Pigmentiphaga sp. H8: one gene and its partner. The main gene of each other region encodes a partner of the protein of the gene in region 2 in a complex. Links are inferred from orthologs where the notes say so. Each region holds a gene or a part of one and is shown on either strand. Other genes may lie near its edges. The genes, in order: EGT29_RS09250 and uvrB.

Region 1 (8,757 bases), 710 kb from region 2 along the record:
TCCCGCGCAAGGTGGCCTTCGTCAAGTTCACTTCGGCCTACGTGGTGCTGCCGGGCGGCTATGGCACGCTGGACGAACTGTTCGAGGCGCTGACACTGGTGCAGACAAACAAAAGCCGGAAGATGCCCATCATCCTGGTCGGCTCCGAATACTGGCGGGGCCTGGTCGACTGGATCCGCGCCCAGCCGCTGGCGCAGGGGCTGATCTCGCCCGACGATCCCGACCTGCTGCAGGTGATCGACGACCCCCAGGCCATCGTCGATGCCATTTTCGATTTCTACCAGCACGAGGGCTTCACCCAGTCCCCGGGCGAGCGCGAGCGGCTGCTGAACCTGTAGCGTCCACGACGGACGGGCCGGGGGCGGGGGCGATGACGCTAGAATGCGGGTAATCGTCGATACCCGCCCTCACCCCCCGCTTATCCATGGCCGTCTTCACCCCCGTCACCGAAACGGATGCCCGCGCTCTGCTTGCCGACTATTCGCTGGGCGAGTTGCGCGCCCTGCGCGGCATCCCTTCCGGCATCGAAAACACCAACTATTTCCTTACGACCAGCCAGGGCGAATACGTGCTGACCCTGTTCGAGCGCCTGACGCGCGAACAGTTGCCGTTCTACATCGACCTGATGACGCACCTGGCCGAACACGGGATTCCCGTCCCCCACCCCCAGGCGACGCACGACGCACGCCGGCTGGCCGAGTTGAACGGCAAGCCCTGCACCATCGCCACCCTGCTGCCGGGCAAGTGCGAGATGTCGCCCCTGCCCGCCCATTGCGAACAGGTCGGCGCCACGCTGGCCCGCATGCACCTGGCCGGGCGCGACTTCCCGGCGATGCAGCCCAACCTGCTCGGGCTGGACTGGTGGCGCGAGACCGCGCCCGTCGTCACCCCCTACCTGGACCCGGCCGCCGCCGCCCTGCTGCGCGACGAAGTGGAGGTCCAGACGGCGTTCGCCCAGACCGACGCCTGCCGCGCGCTGCCGCGGGGCCCGGCGCACTGCGACCTGTTCCGCGACAACGTCCTGTTCGCCGGCACGCGCGAAGCGCCGGTACTGGGCGGCTTCATCGATTTCTACTTCGCCGGCTGCGACACCTGGCTGTTCGATCTGGCGGTCTGCGTCAACGACTGGTGCATAACCCACGCCAGCGGCGAATTCCGGCCCGAGCTTGCCCAGGCGATGCTAGGCGCCTATGACCAGGTGCGGCCGCTGACCGATGGCGAACGCGACGCGTGGCGCACCATACTGCGATCAGCCGCGCTGCGTTTCTGGATGTCCCGGCTGCGCGACTTCCACCTGCCGCGCCCGGCGCAAACCCTGACGCCGCACGACCCCACCCATTTCGAACGCATCCTGCGCCTGCGGCGCGACGGCGATATTTTTCCGCTTCCCTGAGCCATGACACATCTTTCCTACCGGCACGCGCCGACGAGGACCCACGCACGCATCCCGCATCCGCAGGAGGGCCGCTGATGCAAGCCGCCTCCCTGGCTCCCCGCGCCGGCTGGCAATGGGTGCGCGACGGACTCGCCCTGTTTCGACTGCAGCCCATGGCGATGTTCACCTGGGCCCTGACCGTGGGTTTCATGGTCCTGGTGGCCAGCATCCTCGCCCCCATCGGCCCCCTGCTGTTCGTGGTCGGCATGCCGGCGATCACGGTCATGACCCTGGAGGCCTGCCGCGCCATCGAACAGGGCCGCACGGTGCTGCCCTTGCGCCTGTTCCTGGTGCTCAAGGCGCCGGGCCTGTTCAAGAAGCTGCTGGCGATGGGCGCCCTGTACGTGGCCGCCGTGCTGGTCGGGGGCCTGGTCGCCTTCCTGCCTTTCGCCGATGGCCTGAGCGAAGCGATGTCCGGCCTGTCGTCGGACGACGTCGGCGGCGTGCTGGCCGCCATGCGCGCGCCCATCGCCCTGTTCGGCATCCTCTACGTCATCATCGCGGGATTGTTCTGGCACGCGCCGGCGCTGGTGGCCTGGCACCGGCTGGGCATCCGCAAGGCCCTGTTTTTTTCCGGCATCGCCTGCTGGCGCAACAAGGGGGCATTCCTGATGTACGGCGCGACCTGGCTGCTCGTGGTCCTGGCCCTGGAACTGGGCGGCGGCCTGCTCGAAACCGTCGGTTTGTCGCCGACGGTTTCCGGGCTGATTCAAATGCCTTTCAATTTCGTCGCCGCCGCGGTGCTGTATTGCAGTTTCTATCCTACTTACACCAGCGTATTCGGAGCGCCCCCCGCACCCGGTTTCGGCAATGGTTCGTGAGGGATTTCACGGGCGATTTTCTCAGTGAAAACCCGGGACTTCGCCCACAGCGCCGGCATTTTCCGGTTCAATCCGGCAAACGCGGTTGACGGGTCCAAAGATAGCCCGTATAACGGCGGGGCATGATTTTCAAGAGTACGAGTTGCTGCACAAAATCGCTTACCACTGCGGTACGGTTGTTCATGGTCTCCATCCTTGATTGTCTTGCTTACATTCGTTTGGTTTTTTCATTTCAAGGATAAACACCATGGAAACCGGTACCGTCAAATGGTTCAACGACGCCAAGGGTTTTGGCTTCATCACGGCTGACTCGGGCGGCGACGACCTGTTCGCCCACTTCTCCGAAATCCGTGTCGACGGATTCAAGACCCTGCAGGAAAACCAGAAGGTTCGTTTCGAAGTCACCGTCGGCCCCAAGGGTCGCCAGGCTTCCAACATCCAGCCTGTATAAGCTATAATCAGCTTATCCGCCAAAACCCCCGCTTGCGGGGGTTTTTTGTTTTTGCCTGGAAGACAAGCTCCTGCCAGGAGCCACCCCCGGGAAGCCTCCCAAGCTTCCACGACACGGCAAACCCAAACCCCAGGCGGCAGCCACTACGCCCCGGCCTCGCAACGGCTCCGGCGTTTCACCGCGAACTTCCCCGTCATCGCTGGCGCCTCGCGCCACCTTGCCGCATGCCATGGCCCCGCCGTGGCCGAAGCTCGCATTTATGCATTCGCATGTACAGGAGGAATTGACCATGGCGAATAAGGAAGAACTGATCGAAATGGAAGGCATCGTTGCCGAGGTGCTGCCCGCGACCAGCTTTCGCGTCACGCTGGAAAACGGCATGGAGGTTGCCGCCTACGCATCCGGAAAGATGCGCAAGCACCGCATCCGTATCCTGGCCGGTGACCGCGTCACGATGGAACTGTCTCCGTACGACCTGACCAAGGGACGCATCAGCTTCCGGCACAAGGACGGCCCGTCGCCCGCGCCCGGCCTGCGCCGCCCCCAGCGCCGTAACTGACCTGCTGCGGCAGGCGTTCCGCTACAAGATTTGGGCGGACCTGCCCACCCACAACGCCGTCGGCCGCCAGGGCTGGGGCCGCTCAGGCCGGATCGAGCTTGGCCATGGCGAGCGCCAGCGTCTTGGTGCCCACGCCGCCGAAATTGACCTGGACCTGGGCGTCCTGGCCGCTGCCCATGAGGCTGACGATGACGCCTTCGCCGAACTTCGGATGCGCCACGCTCTGGCCTACCTTGAAGATGCGGCCGTTGACCTCGACCCCGGCGTCCGACGTGCGGCGGCTCGAATAGCCCTCGGACGAACCCACGTAGGGGGCGTCCTTGGCCGGCCGCGAAAAGCTGCCGCGCTCGGAGCCCTCGCCCCAGGCGGCGCGCCCCCAGCCGCCGGCGGTATCCACCGCCTTGGCCCGGCCGTCGCGAGGCGTCAGCCACTTCAGCGATTCCTCGGGCACCTCGCTCAGGAACCGCGACCGCATGTTGTAGCGGGTCTGGCCATGCAGCATGCGCGTCTGCGAGAAGCTCAGGTACAGGCGCTCGCGGGCGCGCGTCACCGCCACGTACATCAGCCGCCGCTCCTCTTCCAGCCCGGATTGCTCCAGGACGCTGTTCTCGTGCGGGAACAACCCTTCCTCCAGCCCGGTGATGAAGACGGCCTCGAACTCCAGGCCCTTGGCCGCGTGCACCGTCATGAGCTGGACCGCGTCCTGCCCCTCGCTCGCCTGGTTGTCGCCCGCTTCCAGCGCCGCGTGCGACAGGAAGGCCGCCAGCGGAGACGGCAGCTCGACGCCGGACTCGGGCAGGGTCTGCGCCAGCGCGCCGGCATCGGCCAGCCCGTAGCCGTCCTCGGCGGCGAAGGCCGCCGCCGCGTTGACCAGTTCCCGCAGGTTCTCGATGCGTTCGGCGCCTTCCTTTTCCTGCAGATAGTGCTGGATCAGGCCGCTGGCATCGATCACGTGGTCCACGATCTCGTGCAGCGGCAGGTTCTGCGTCTCGAAACGCATGCGGTCGATCAGGCTCGCGAACTGCGCCAGGTTGTTGCCACCCCGGCCCGGCACCTGGCTCACCGCCGAATACAGGCTGCAATTGTGCAGGCGCGCGATGTCGGCCTGCTGCTCCAGCGTGCGGGCGCCTATGCCCCGCGCCGGGAAATTCACCACCCGCATCCAGGCCGTGTCGTCGTGCGGATTTTCCATCAGGCGCAGATAGGCCAGCGCGTGCTTGACCTCCTGGCGCTCGAAGAAGCGCAGGCCGCCGTAGACCTTGTAGGGAATGCCCGACGAGAACAGCGCATGCTCCAGCACCCGCGATTGGGCGTTGCTGCGGTACAGGATGGCGACCTCGCGGCGCAGCCTGCCCTCGCCCACCAGCGAGCGGATTTCCTCGATCACCCACTGGGCTTCCTGGGCATCGGACAGCGCCTCGTAGACGCGGATGGGTTCGCCGTGTCCCTGGTCGGTCCACAGGTTCTTGCCCAGGCGGCCGGAGTTGTTGCGGATCAGCGTGTTGGCCGCGTCCAGGATGTGGCCGTGCGACCGGTAGTTCTGCTCGAGCCGGATGACCCGCTCGTGGGCGTATTCGCGCTCGAACTCCGCCATGTTGCCCACGTTGGCGCCACGGAAGGCGTAGATGGACTGGTCGTCGTCGCCCACGGCGAACAGGGCCGCGCCGCCGCCCGCCAGCAGCTTGAGCCAGCGGTACTGGAGCCGGTTGGTATCCTGGAACTCGTCCACCAGGATGTGGCGGAAGCGGTGCTGGTAGTGCTCGCGGATGGGCGCGTTGTGGGTCAGCAGCTCGTAGCAGCGCAGCAGCAGCTCGGGGAAGTCGACCACGCCCTCGCGCTGGCACTGGGCGTCGTACATGCCGTAGAGCTCCACCATCTGCCGGTTGAAGCTGTCGTACGCCTCGACCTCGGTGTGGCGCAGGCCCTCTTCCTTGGCGGCGTTGATGAAGTGCTGCAACTGGCGCGGCGGATATTTCTCGTCGTCCACGCCCGCGCCCTTGAGCAGCCGCTTGATGGCCGACAACTGGTCGGCCGTGTCCAGGATCTGGAAGGTCTGGGGCAGCCCGGCATCCCGGTAGTGCGCGCGCAGCATCCGGTTGCACAGGCCGTGGAAGGTGCCTATCCACATGCCGCGGGTATTGATGGGCAGCAGCGCGCTGATACGGGTCAGCATCTCGCGCGCAGCCTTGTTGGTGAAAGTGACGGCCATCAGCCCGTGCGGGCTGACCTGGCCGGTCTGGATCAGCCAGGCCATGCGCGTGGTCAACACCCGTGTCTTGCCGCTGCCGGCGCCGGCCAGCACCAGGGCGTGGCGGGGTTCGATCGTGACGGCGGCGTGCTGGGGGGCGTTGAGGTTGTCGAGCAGGGACATGGCGCGGAAGGCTGGAATGAGAGAGTGCGGCAGGCAGTCTAGCATCGCTGGCCCAGGAGAGCCCCGCCTGCTCCTATAATGAGGGGTTTAGCCGGTCGGCCGCCCCGCGCGAGCCGGCCCAGGCCCGCGGCCATGGGCGTCATCGCCGCGCCAGAATACCTTAGAGACCAGCCCGGAACCCATGCAGGAACGCTACGCTCCCAACGACATCGAATCCGCTGCCCAGAAGCACTGGGAAGCGACCAACGCCTACCTGACGGTAGAACACGCGAAGAACGCCGACGGCTCGGAAAAGCCCAAGTTCTACGCCTGCTCGATGCTGCCCTACCCCAGCGGCAAGCTGCACATGGGCCACGTGCGCAACTACACGATCAACGACGCCATGTACCGGCAGTTGCGCATGAAGGGCTACAACGTCCTGATGCCCATGGGCTGGGACGCCTTCGGCATGCCGGCCGAGAACGCCGCCATCAAGTCCAAGGTGCCGCCGGCGAAATGGACCTACGACAACATCGCCTACATGAAGAAGCAGATGAAGGCGATGGGGCTGGGCATCGACTGGTCGCGCGAGATGGCCGCCTGCGATCCCGGGTACTACAAGTGGAACCAGTGGCTGTTCCTGAAGATGCTGGAAAAGGGCGTGGCCTACCGCAAGACCCAGGTGGTGAACTGGGACCCGGTGGACCAGACCGTGCTGGCCAACGAACAGGTCATCGACGGACGCGGCTGGCGCTCGGGCGCGCTGGTGGAAAAGCGCGAGATTCCCGGCTACTACCTGCGCATCACCGACTACGCCGAGGAACTGCTGGACGAGGTCAAGAACAACCTGACCGGCTGGCCCGAGCGCGTGCGCCTGATGCAGGAGCACTGGATAGGCAAGAGCGAGGGCACGCGTTTCGCCTTCACCCATGACATCCGCGACGCCGCCGGCCAGCTGATCCAGGACGGCCGCATGTACGTCTTCACGACGCGCGCCGACACCATCATGGGCGTCACCTTCTGCGCCGTCGCGCCCGAACACCCCCTGGCCCTGCATGCCGCCGCCAAGGACCCCGCCCTGGCCGCCTTCATCGAGGAATGCCGCAAGGGCGGCGTGACCGAGGCCGAGCTGGCCACGCGCGACAAGGAAGGCCTGCCGACCGGCCTGACCGTGGTGCATCCGCTCACGGGCGAAGCCGTGCCGGTCTGGGTCGGCAACTACGTGCTGATGAGCTACGGCGACGGCGCCGTCATGGGCGTTCCCGCCCACGACGAACGCGACTTCGCGTTCGCCAGGAAATACGGCCTGCCCATCAAGCAGGTCATCGAAGCCGAGGGCCAGGCCTTCTCCACCGACGCCTGGCAGGAATGGTACGGCGACAAGCAGGTGGCCCGTACGGTGAATTCCGGCAAGTACGACGGCCTGGGCCACCAGGCCGCCGTCGATGCCATCGCGGCCGACCTCGCGGCCAAGGGACTGGGCGAGAAGCGCACCACCTTCCGCCTGCGCGACTGGGGCGTTTCGCGCCAGCGCTACTGGGGCACGCCCATCCCCATCATCCACTGCGAGGCCTGCGGCCCCGTGCCGGTGCCCGAGAAAGACCTGCCGGTCGTGCTGCCCGAGGACCTGATCCCGGACGGTAGCGGCAACCCGCTGGCCAAGAGCGAATCGTTCCTGAAGTGCGTCTGCCCGCAGTGCGGCAAGCCCGCCCGGCGCGAGACCGACACCATGGACACCTTCGTGGACTCGTCCTGGTACTTCATGCGCTATACCTCGCCGGGCAACGACGCCGCGATGGTCGACGAGCGCAACGATTACTGGATGCCGATGGACCAGTACATCGGCGGCATCGAGCACGCCGTGCTGCACCTGTTGTACGCCCGCTTCTGGACCAAGGTGATGCGCGACATGGGCCTGGTCAAGTTCGGCGAACCCTTCGTCAAGCTGCTGACCCAGGGCATGGTGCTCAACCACATCTATTCGCGCAGGAACGAGAAAGGCGGCATCGAATACTTCTGGCCCGACGAGGTCGAGAACCTCTACGACGCCAAGGGCGCCATCGTCGGCGCCAAGCTCAAGGCCGACGGCTCGCCGGTGGACTACGGCGGCGTGGGCACGATGTCCAAGTCCAAGAACAACGGCGTCGACCCGCAATCGCTGATCGACACCCAGGGGGCCGACACGGCGCGGCTGTTCGTGATGTTCGCGAGCCCGCCCGAACAGACCCTGGAGTGGTCGGGTTCAGGCGTGGACGGCGCGCATCGCTTCCTGCGCCGCCTGTGGTCCTTCTGCCACGCGAACCGCGAACGCATCCAGGCGGCGCTGGGCCGTCCCGCGCCGGCCGACTGGTCGTCCGCCAGCCAGGCCGTCAAGCTGCTGCGCCGCGACGTCCATGCCATCCTGAAGCAGGCCGACTACGACTACCAGCGCATCCAGTACAACACCGTGGTCTCGGCCAGCATGAAGCTGCTGAACACGCTGGAGGATGCCAAGCTCGACGGCGAGACCGGCGACGCCGCGCTGGCCGAAGGCACGCGCATCCTGCTGTCGGTGCTCTACCCCATCGTGCCGCACCTGACCTGGCAGGCCTGGCTCGACCTGGGCTACGGCCAGGCCCATGGCGACCTGCTGGACGCGCCCTGGCCGCAGCTGGACGAAGCCGCGCTCGTGACCGACGAGGTCGAGCTGATGCTGCAGGTGAATGGCAAGCTGCGCGGTTCGCTGTCGGTGCCCAGCAGCGCCGACAAGGCCGCCATCGAAGCCCTGGCCGTCGCGCATGAAGCCGTGGGCCGGTTCCTGGAAGGACGTCCCCCCAAACGCGTTATCGTTGTCCCTGGCAAACTCGTCAACGTGGTGGGCTGAAGGCAGGCCCCCCGTACGCGCTGACGCGCGCCTGGCATGGTGAGCCCCCAGCCGCTACGCGGCAGCCCCCCAAGGGGGCCGGGGCCCGTCTTGGGGCGGCCCGGCGCCGGGTCCCAGGGGCGATGCGGGTGGACCGGCAGAGCCGGATCCACCGCATCCTGGGGAAACTCAACGGGCTTCGTTGGTGAAGTCTTGATTTGGAAACTGGCATGAAACCGTTGTCCTCTTCGTCCTCTGCTGATATGCGACGCCGTGTGCTGCTGCAAGCCGCGGCAAGC
Region 2 (6,801 bases):
GCGCGCGGCGCGTTCGGTCAACGTTACCGACATGGCTTCCTCTTAGCTGTTTCCGTGCTTGGCACGATAGTCGTTCACGGCCGCCTTGATGGCATCCTCGGCCAGGATCGAGCAGTGGATCTTGACCGGGGGCAGCGCCAGTTCCTGGGCGATATGCGTGTTGCGGATATCGAGCGCCTGGTCCAGGGTCTTGCCCTTGACCCACTCGGTCACCAGCGAACTGGAGGCGATGGCCGAACCGCAACCGTAGGTCTTGAAGCGCGCGTCCTCGATGACGCCCTGCTCGTTGACCTTGATCTGCAGCTTCATCACGTCGCCACAGGCCGGTGCGCCCACCATGCCCGTTCCCACGGAGTCGTCACCCTTCTCGAAAGAGCCGACGTTGCGGGGGTTCTCGTAGTGATCGATGACTTTTTCGCTATAGGCCATGTTTTTTCTCCTGGTTCAGTGTGCAGCCCACTGCACCGTGTTGATGTCGATGCCGTCCTTGACCATTTCCCACAGCGGGGACATTTCGCGCAGCTTGTCGACCTTGCCGCGGATCAGCTGGACGGTGAAGTCGATTTCCTCTTCCGTCGTGAAACGGCCGAGGGTGAAGCGGATGGAGCTGTGCGCCAGCTCGTCGCTGCGGCCCAGGGCGCGCAGCACGTACGAAGGCTCCAGGCTGGCCGAGGTGCAGGCCGAGCCGCTGGACACCGCCAGCTCCTTGACCGCCATGATCAGGGACTCGCCCTCGACATAGTTGAAGCTGACGTTCAGGTTGTGCGGGATGCGCTGCTCCATGTCGCCGTTCAGGTAGACCTCGTCCATCGTCGACAGGCCCGCCCACAGGCGGTCGCGCAGCATGCGCACGCGCTCGTTCTCGGTCGCCATCTCTTCCTTGGCCAGGCGGAAAGCTTCGCCCATGCCGACGATCTGGTGCGTGGCCAGCGTGCCCGAGCGCATGCCGCGCTCGTGGCCGCCGCCGTGCATCTGCGCCTCGATGCGCACCCGCGGCTTGCGCCGCACGTACAGGGCGCCGATGCCCTTGGGGCCGCACATCTTGTGCGCGCAGAAGGACATCAGGTCGACCTTCAGCGTGGCCAGGTCGATGACGACCTTGCCGGTGGCCTGGGCCGCGTCGACGTGGAAGATCACCCGCTTCTCGCGGCAGATCTCGCCCAGCTTCTCGATGTCCTGGATGACACCGATCTCGTTGTTGACGTACATCACCGAGGCCAGGATGGTGTCGGGGCGGATCGCCGCCCTGAAGGCCTCCAGGTCGAGCAGGCCGTTTTCCTGCACGTCCAGGTAGGTGACCTCGAAGCCTTCCCGCTCCAGCTCGCGGCAGGTGTCCAGCACCGCCTTGTGCTCGGTCTTGACCGTGATGATGTGCTTGCCGCGCTCGGCATAGAAATGCGCGGCGCCCTTGATCGCCAGGTTGTCGGATTCGGTGGCGCCCGAGGTCCACACGATTTCGCGCGGATCGGCGTTCACCAGGTCGGCCACCTGCTGGCGGGCGATTTCGACGGCCCGCTCGGCATCCCAGCCGTAGGCGTGGCTGCGCGAAGCCGGGTTGCCGAACTGCTCGTACAACCAGGGCACCATGGCGTCGACCACGCGCGGATCCACCGGCGTGGTCGCCGAGTAATCGAGATAAACCGGCGTTTTGATCATGACATCCAACCCTCGTGTTGCTGCGCCGGCGCTCAGGCCGTCGCGGTGGATTCGGGAGCGCCCGAGCGGCGGTCCATCAGCACCGACTTGGCGGCGTTGGCTTCCTGCAACTCGCGCATGCGTTGCTGGTCGACCAGGTCCTGCAGGGACACGGAATCGAGGTACTCGACCATCTTGCGATTGAGCGTGGACCACAGTTCGTGCGTCATGCACTTGCCGGCCTTGCCGTCGTTGCCGCGCGAGCAGTCCTGCTTGCCGCCGCAATCGGTGGCGTCCAGCGGTTCGTCGACCGCGAAGATGATGTCGGCCACGGTGACGTGCCGGGCCAGCTTGGCCAGCGAATAGCCGCCGCCCGGACCACGCATGCTGTCGACCAGTTCGTGCCGGCGCAGCTTGCCGAACAGCTGCTCCAGATAGGACAGCGAAATGTTCTGGCGCTGGCTGATGGCGGACAGGGTGACCGGCCCGCTGTGCTGGCGCAGCGCCAGATCGATCATGGCAGTGACGGCGAAGCGTCCTTTCGTGGTGAGTCGCATTCGAAACCCCTGAGGTGAACCGGCGGGAGCAAATCCTTAACGATTTGCTCAAGTATAGCCAATTCCCGAATGTTTTTCTAGGGATTAGTTCGGGAAATTACGGAGGGGAGGAATGCTGCGGCGCAGAAATTTTCGGGCGGGAACCTCCACCCGGACCGGGCGACGGGGCCGCCGCCGGCAAAACAAGGCCCGGACGCGATCCGGGCCTGTAAGGGGAACAGAATGAAACGACAGCCGGAATCAGGCCGCCTGGTACTGGGTGGCGCGCTTGCGCACGACTTCCAGCAGGCCCTGGCAGGCGTCCTCGATATAGTCGAGCACCTTGGCGAACCCTTCCGGCCCCCCGTAGTACGGATCGGGAACGGTGGCTTCCTCGTATTCGTTGGCGAAGCGCATCAGCAGCATCAGCTTGTGCTGGTACTGCTTGGGAGCCTGCTGTTGCAGCAAGGACAGGTTGTCCCAGTCCATCGCGAGGATCATGTCGAATTCGCGGAAATCGTCGACGCGGATCTGGCGCGCGCGGATTTCGCTGATGTCATAGCCACGCTTGCGGGCGGCAGCCTGCATACGGGCATCGGGCGGCTCGCCTATATGGAAGGCGTGCGTCCCGGCCGATTCTATACGGACAACGTCGGAAAGACCGGCGTCCTTCACCAAGCGGCGAAACACGCCCTCTGCGCTCGGCGAGCGACAGATGTTGCCCATGCACACAAACAGTACCTTGGTCATCATGTCCAGAAGTGTGCGGGAAAACCCCGGATAGTTCAAGCTTTTTTTATAAGCACATGAAAATATGGTGCTTTAAAAACCTCTTTAGAATCAGTACGTTACCTTTAAAGCTTTAGAGAATGATCACTATCGGGATGCGTTGCGCACAAGAGCGGTTCCACGGGTGCATCCCCTTCCGCCAGCCTTCAGGCACCATTTCGGTGCGCAACTATCTCGCGATGCACAAGTTTGCCGCCGCGGCGGCGGCTCCGTTCATCCTCGCGTCGGCCCGGTCGCGTTCAGCGCATCCTCGTCGGCCTGCTGCCCGCCCGCCCCGAACACTTTCTGCTTGAGCGCCAGCAACTGGTCGCGGGCCTGCGCCGCCTTTTCGAACTCCAGGTTGCGGGCGTACTCCAGCATGGCCTTCTCCAGTTTCTTGATCTCCCTGGCGATCTGCTTCTCGCCCATGGCCTCGAAACGGGCTGCCTCGAGCGAGTCGCCGCCGTCCATCCCGTCCGAAGGCGCATAGACGCCATCGATCAGGTCGCGTACTTCCTTCTTGACCCCTTGCGGGACGATGCCCCGTTCCTCGTTGAAGAGCAACTGTTTCTCGCGGCGGCGGGTGGTTTCGTCCAGCGCGCGCCGCATCGAGTCGGTCATTCGGTCGGCATACAGGATGGCCTTGCCGTTCAGATTGCGCGCCGCCCGCCCTATGGTCTGGATCAGGCTGCGCTCGGACCGCAGGAAGCCTTCCTTGTCCGCGTCCAGGATGGCCACCAGCGACACCTCGGGAATGTCCAGCCCCTCGCGCAGCAGGTTGATGCCGACCAGCACGTCGAACGTGCCCAGGCGCAGGTCGCGCAGGATTTCCACGCGCTCGACCGTATCGATGTCCGAGTGCAGGTAGCGCACCTTCACCCCATGGTCGGTCAGGAAGTCCGTCAGGTCCTCGGCCATGCGCTTGGTCAGCGTGGTGATCAGCACGCGGTCGTTGCGCGCCACCCGCTCGTGGATCTCGCCCAGCACGTCGTCCACCTGGTTCAGCGCGGGCCGGATCTCGACCACCGGATCGACCAGGCCGGTCGGCCGCACCACCTGCTCGACCACGGCATCGGCATGCGTCTTTTCATAGTCCGCCGGGGTGGCCGAGACGAAGATGGTCTGGCGCATCTTGGACTCGAATTCCTCGAACTTCAGCGGCCGGTTGTCCATCGCGGACGGCAGGCGAAACCCATAGTTCACCAGGGTTTCCTTGCGCGAGCGGTCGCCCTTGTACATGGCGCCGATCTGCCCCACCGTGACGTGGCTTTCGTCGATGATCATCAGGGCGTCGTGCGGCAGGTAGTCCACCAGCGTCGGCGGCGGATCGCCCGGCTTGGCGCCGGACAGGTGGCGCGAGTAGTTCTCGATGCCCTTGCAAAACCCCAGTTCCTGCAGCATTTCGAGGTCGAAGCGGGTGCGCTGCTCCAGGCGCTGGGCCTCGACCAGCTGGCCGTTGTCGACGAAGTGGCGGGAGCGCTCGCGCAGCTCCTGCTTGATGGTGTCGATCGCGCGCAGCACGGTGGCGCGCGGCGTCACGTAGTGCGAACCCGGGTAGACCGCGAACCGCAGCACCTTCTGCCGCACCTTGCCGGTCAGCGGATCGAACAGTTCCAGCGTCTCGACCTCGTCGTCGAACAGCGTGATGCGCAGGGCCAGTTCGGCATGCTCGGCCGGGAAGACATCGATCAGTTCCCCCCGGACCCGGAACGTGCCGCGCATGAACTCCGTGTCGTTGCGCGTGTATTGCATGGCCACCAGGCGGGCGATGATGTCGCGCTGCCCGACGCGGTCGCCGGTGCGCAGCATCATCACCATGTCGTGGTAGTCGTCGGGGTTGCCGATACCGTAGATACACGAGACGCTGGCCACGATGATGGTGTCGCGGCGTTCCAGCAGGCTCTTGGTGGCCGACAGGCGCATCTGCTCGATGTGCTCGTTGATGGACGAGTCCTTCTCGATGAAGAGATCGCGCGTCGGCACGTAGGCTTCGGGCTGGTAATAGTCGTAGTACGAGACGAAGTACTCGATCGCGTTGCGCGGGAAGAACTCCCGCATCTCGGCATAAAGCTGGGCGGCCAGGGTCTTGTTGGGCGCCAGCACGATGGCCGGCCGGCCCATGCGGGCGATCACGTTGGCCATGGTGTAGGTCTTGCCCGAGCCGGTCACGCCCAGCAGGGTCTGGTACATCAGGCCGTCTTCGATGCCTTCGCACAACTGCCCGATGGCGGTCGGCTGGTCGCCGGCGGGCGGATAAGGCTGGTAGAGCTGGAACGGACTGCCGTCGTAGGTGACGAAACGGGGCTCGAACCCTTGCGCGTCGGCCGCGGCCGCCACCAGGCCGGCGGCGTCGTGCAACCCTTCGTGCAACCCTTCGGAAGGCGTAGTCTGCATGCTAGACTCTTGTTTCATCAGGAAAACTTCGGCAGCGAAAGGGTCCCAGAGTTCCGGGACCCCGATGCGATTCGCATTACAGAAAGCAACCTGCCATTATCCTCCGCACCATTTCTTCCTTCAACCCCGCGCGCTTAACGGACGCTTTTCATGACTTCGCTCTTCGCCGCCGTAGAACTGGCCCCTCGCGACCCCATCCTGGGCCTTACCGAACAATTCAACGCCGATACCCGCAGCAACAAGGTCAATCTCGGCGTGGGCGTGTACTACAACGACGAAGGCCGGATTCCCCTCCTGAAAGCGGTGCGCAAGGCCGAGCAGGCGCGTATCGACGCCGCCGCGGCGCGCGGCTACCTGCCCATCGAAGGCCTGCCGGGCTATAACCGCGCGGTGCAGGAACTGCTGCTGGGCGCCGATTCCCCGCTGATCGCCGCGGGCCGGGTCCTGACGGCCCAGAGCCTGGGCGGCACCGGCGCGCTGAAGATCGGCGCCGACTTCCTGAAGCGGCTGGTTCCCCAGGCCAAGGTCGCCATCAGCGACCCGAGCTGGGAAAACCACCGCGCGCTGTTCGAATACGCCGGCTTCGAGGTCGTGAACTACCCCTATTACGACGCGGCCACGCATGGCGTGAACTTCGCCGGCATGATCGCGGCGCTGGAAAGCTACCCCGCCGGCACGGTGGTCGTACTGCATGCCTGCTGCCACAACCCCACCGGCGTGGACCTGACCGCCGACCAGTGGACCAAGGTGGTCGAGGTCGTCAAGGCGCGCCAGCTCATCCCCTTCCTGGACATCGCCTACCAGGGCTTCGGCGACGGCATCGACGCCGATGCCACGGCCGTGCGCCAGTTCGCCGACGCCGAACTGACCTTCCTGATCAGCTCGTCCTTCTCGAAGTCCTTCTCGCTGTACGGCGAGCGCGTGGGCGCCCTGTCCCTGGTCGCCGCCGACAAGGAAGAAAGCGGCCGCGTGCTGAGCCAGCTCAAGCGCGTGATCCGCACCAACTATTCCAACCCGCCCACCCACGGCGGCACGGTGGTGGCCCAGGTGCTGACCTCGCCCGAGCTGCGCGCCGAATGGGAAGCCGAGCTGGGCGAAATGCGCGAGCGCATCCGCGCCATGCGCGCCGCCCTGGTCGCCAAGCTCAAGGAACGCGGCGTGGCCCGCGACTTCGGCTTCGTCATGCAGCAGCGCGGCATGTTCTCGTACTCGGGCCTGACCGCGGCGCAGGTGGACCGCCTGCGTGACGAGCACGGCATCTACGCCGTCTCGACCGGCCGCATCTGCGTGGCCGCGCTCAACAGCCGCAACATCGATGCCGTGGCCGACGGCATCGCCGCCGTGCTGAAGTAGAGCCCCCCTACGCCCTTCGGGGGGACGGCACTGGCGGACCGGCGGAGCCGGATCCCCGGTGCCCTGGTTGCGCTCTAGCGTTGGGGCATGCTATAGTTTCGGGCTCGATTCCCCG

Evidence for each region.
Region 1: the proteins of uvrB (region 2) and EGT29_RS09250 are in contact, whole or in part, in a crystal structure (PDB 7EGT), measured with the Thermus thermophilus proteins. The link is inferred for Pigmentiphaga sp. H8 from one-to-one orthologs. Residues at the interface, in WP_096411307.1 of Thermus thermophilus: Glu23, Leu25, Arg26, Asp27, Gly28, Glu29, Arg30, Phe31, Arg55, Glu326, Asp327, Phe328, Glu379, Ser382, Gln383, His398, Gly400, Arg401; in WP_096412145.1 of Thermus thermophilus: His654, Arg656, Phe657, Gln666, Asp668, Glu669, Lys680, Arg681, Leu682, Ser683, Lys685, Tyr686, Ala687.

What each region holds. Positions count from the first base shown.
Region 1 is NZ_CP033966.1:1,952,461-1,961,217, reverse strand. The notes cover bases 2,994-5,960. They hold EGT29_RS09250 (UvrD-helicase domain-containing protein), read right to left. Parts: upstream 5,638-5,960; coding sequence 3,349-5,637; downstream 2,994-3,348. Other genes in these bases: leuS (leucine--tRNA ligase), read left to right, coding at 5,819-5,960; infA (translation initiation factor IF-1), read left to right, coding at 2,997-3,266. Also shown: EGT29_RS09275 (TIGR00730 family Rossman fold protein), read left to right, coding at 1-338; EGT29_RS09270 (homoserine kinase), read left to right, coding at 425-1,393; EGT29_RS09265 (BPSS1780 family membrane protein), read left to right, coding at 1,471-2,256; EGT29_RS09260 (cold-shock protein), read left to right, coding at 2,504-2,707; more of leuS, read left to right, coding at 5,961-8,479; LPS assembly lipoprotein LptE, read left to right, coding at 8,689-8,757. UniProt on the Escherichia coli protein: A helicase with DNA-dependent ATPase activity. Unwinds DNA duplexes with 3'-5' polarity. Translocates on single-stranded DNA with 3'-5' polarity. Initiates unwinding more efficiently from a nicked substrate than double-stranded DNA.
Region 2 is NZ_CP033966.1:2,661,344-2,668,144, reverse strand. The notes cover bases 2,754-5,682. They hold uvrB (excinuclease ABC subunit UvrB), read right to left. Parts: upstream 5,334-5,682; coding sequence 3,174-5,333; downstream 2,754-3,173. Other genes in these bases: EGT29_RS12670 (amino acid aminotransferase), read left to right, coding at 5,484-5,682; EGT29_RS12680 (low molecular weight protein-tyrosine-phosphatase), read right to left, coding at 2,754-2,924. Also shown: iron-sulfur cluster assembly protein IscA, read right to left, coding at 1-33; Fe-S cluster assembly scaffold IscU, read right to left, coding at 43-429; EGT29_RS12690 (IscS subfamily cysteine desulfurase), read right to left, coding at 445-1,656; EGT29_RS12685 (Rrf2 family transcriptional regulator), read right to left, coding at 1,689-2,192; more of EGT29_RS12680, read right to left, coding at 2,433-2,753; more of EGT29_RS12670, read left to right, coding at 5,683-6,686. UniProt on the Escherichia coli protein: The UvrABC repair system catalyzes the recognition and processing of DNA lesions. A damage recognition complex composed of 2 UvrA and 2 UvrB subunits scans DNA for abnormalities.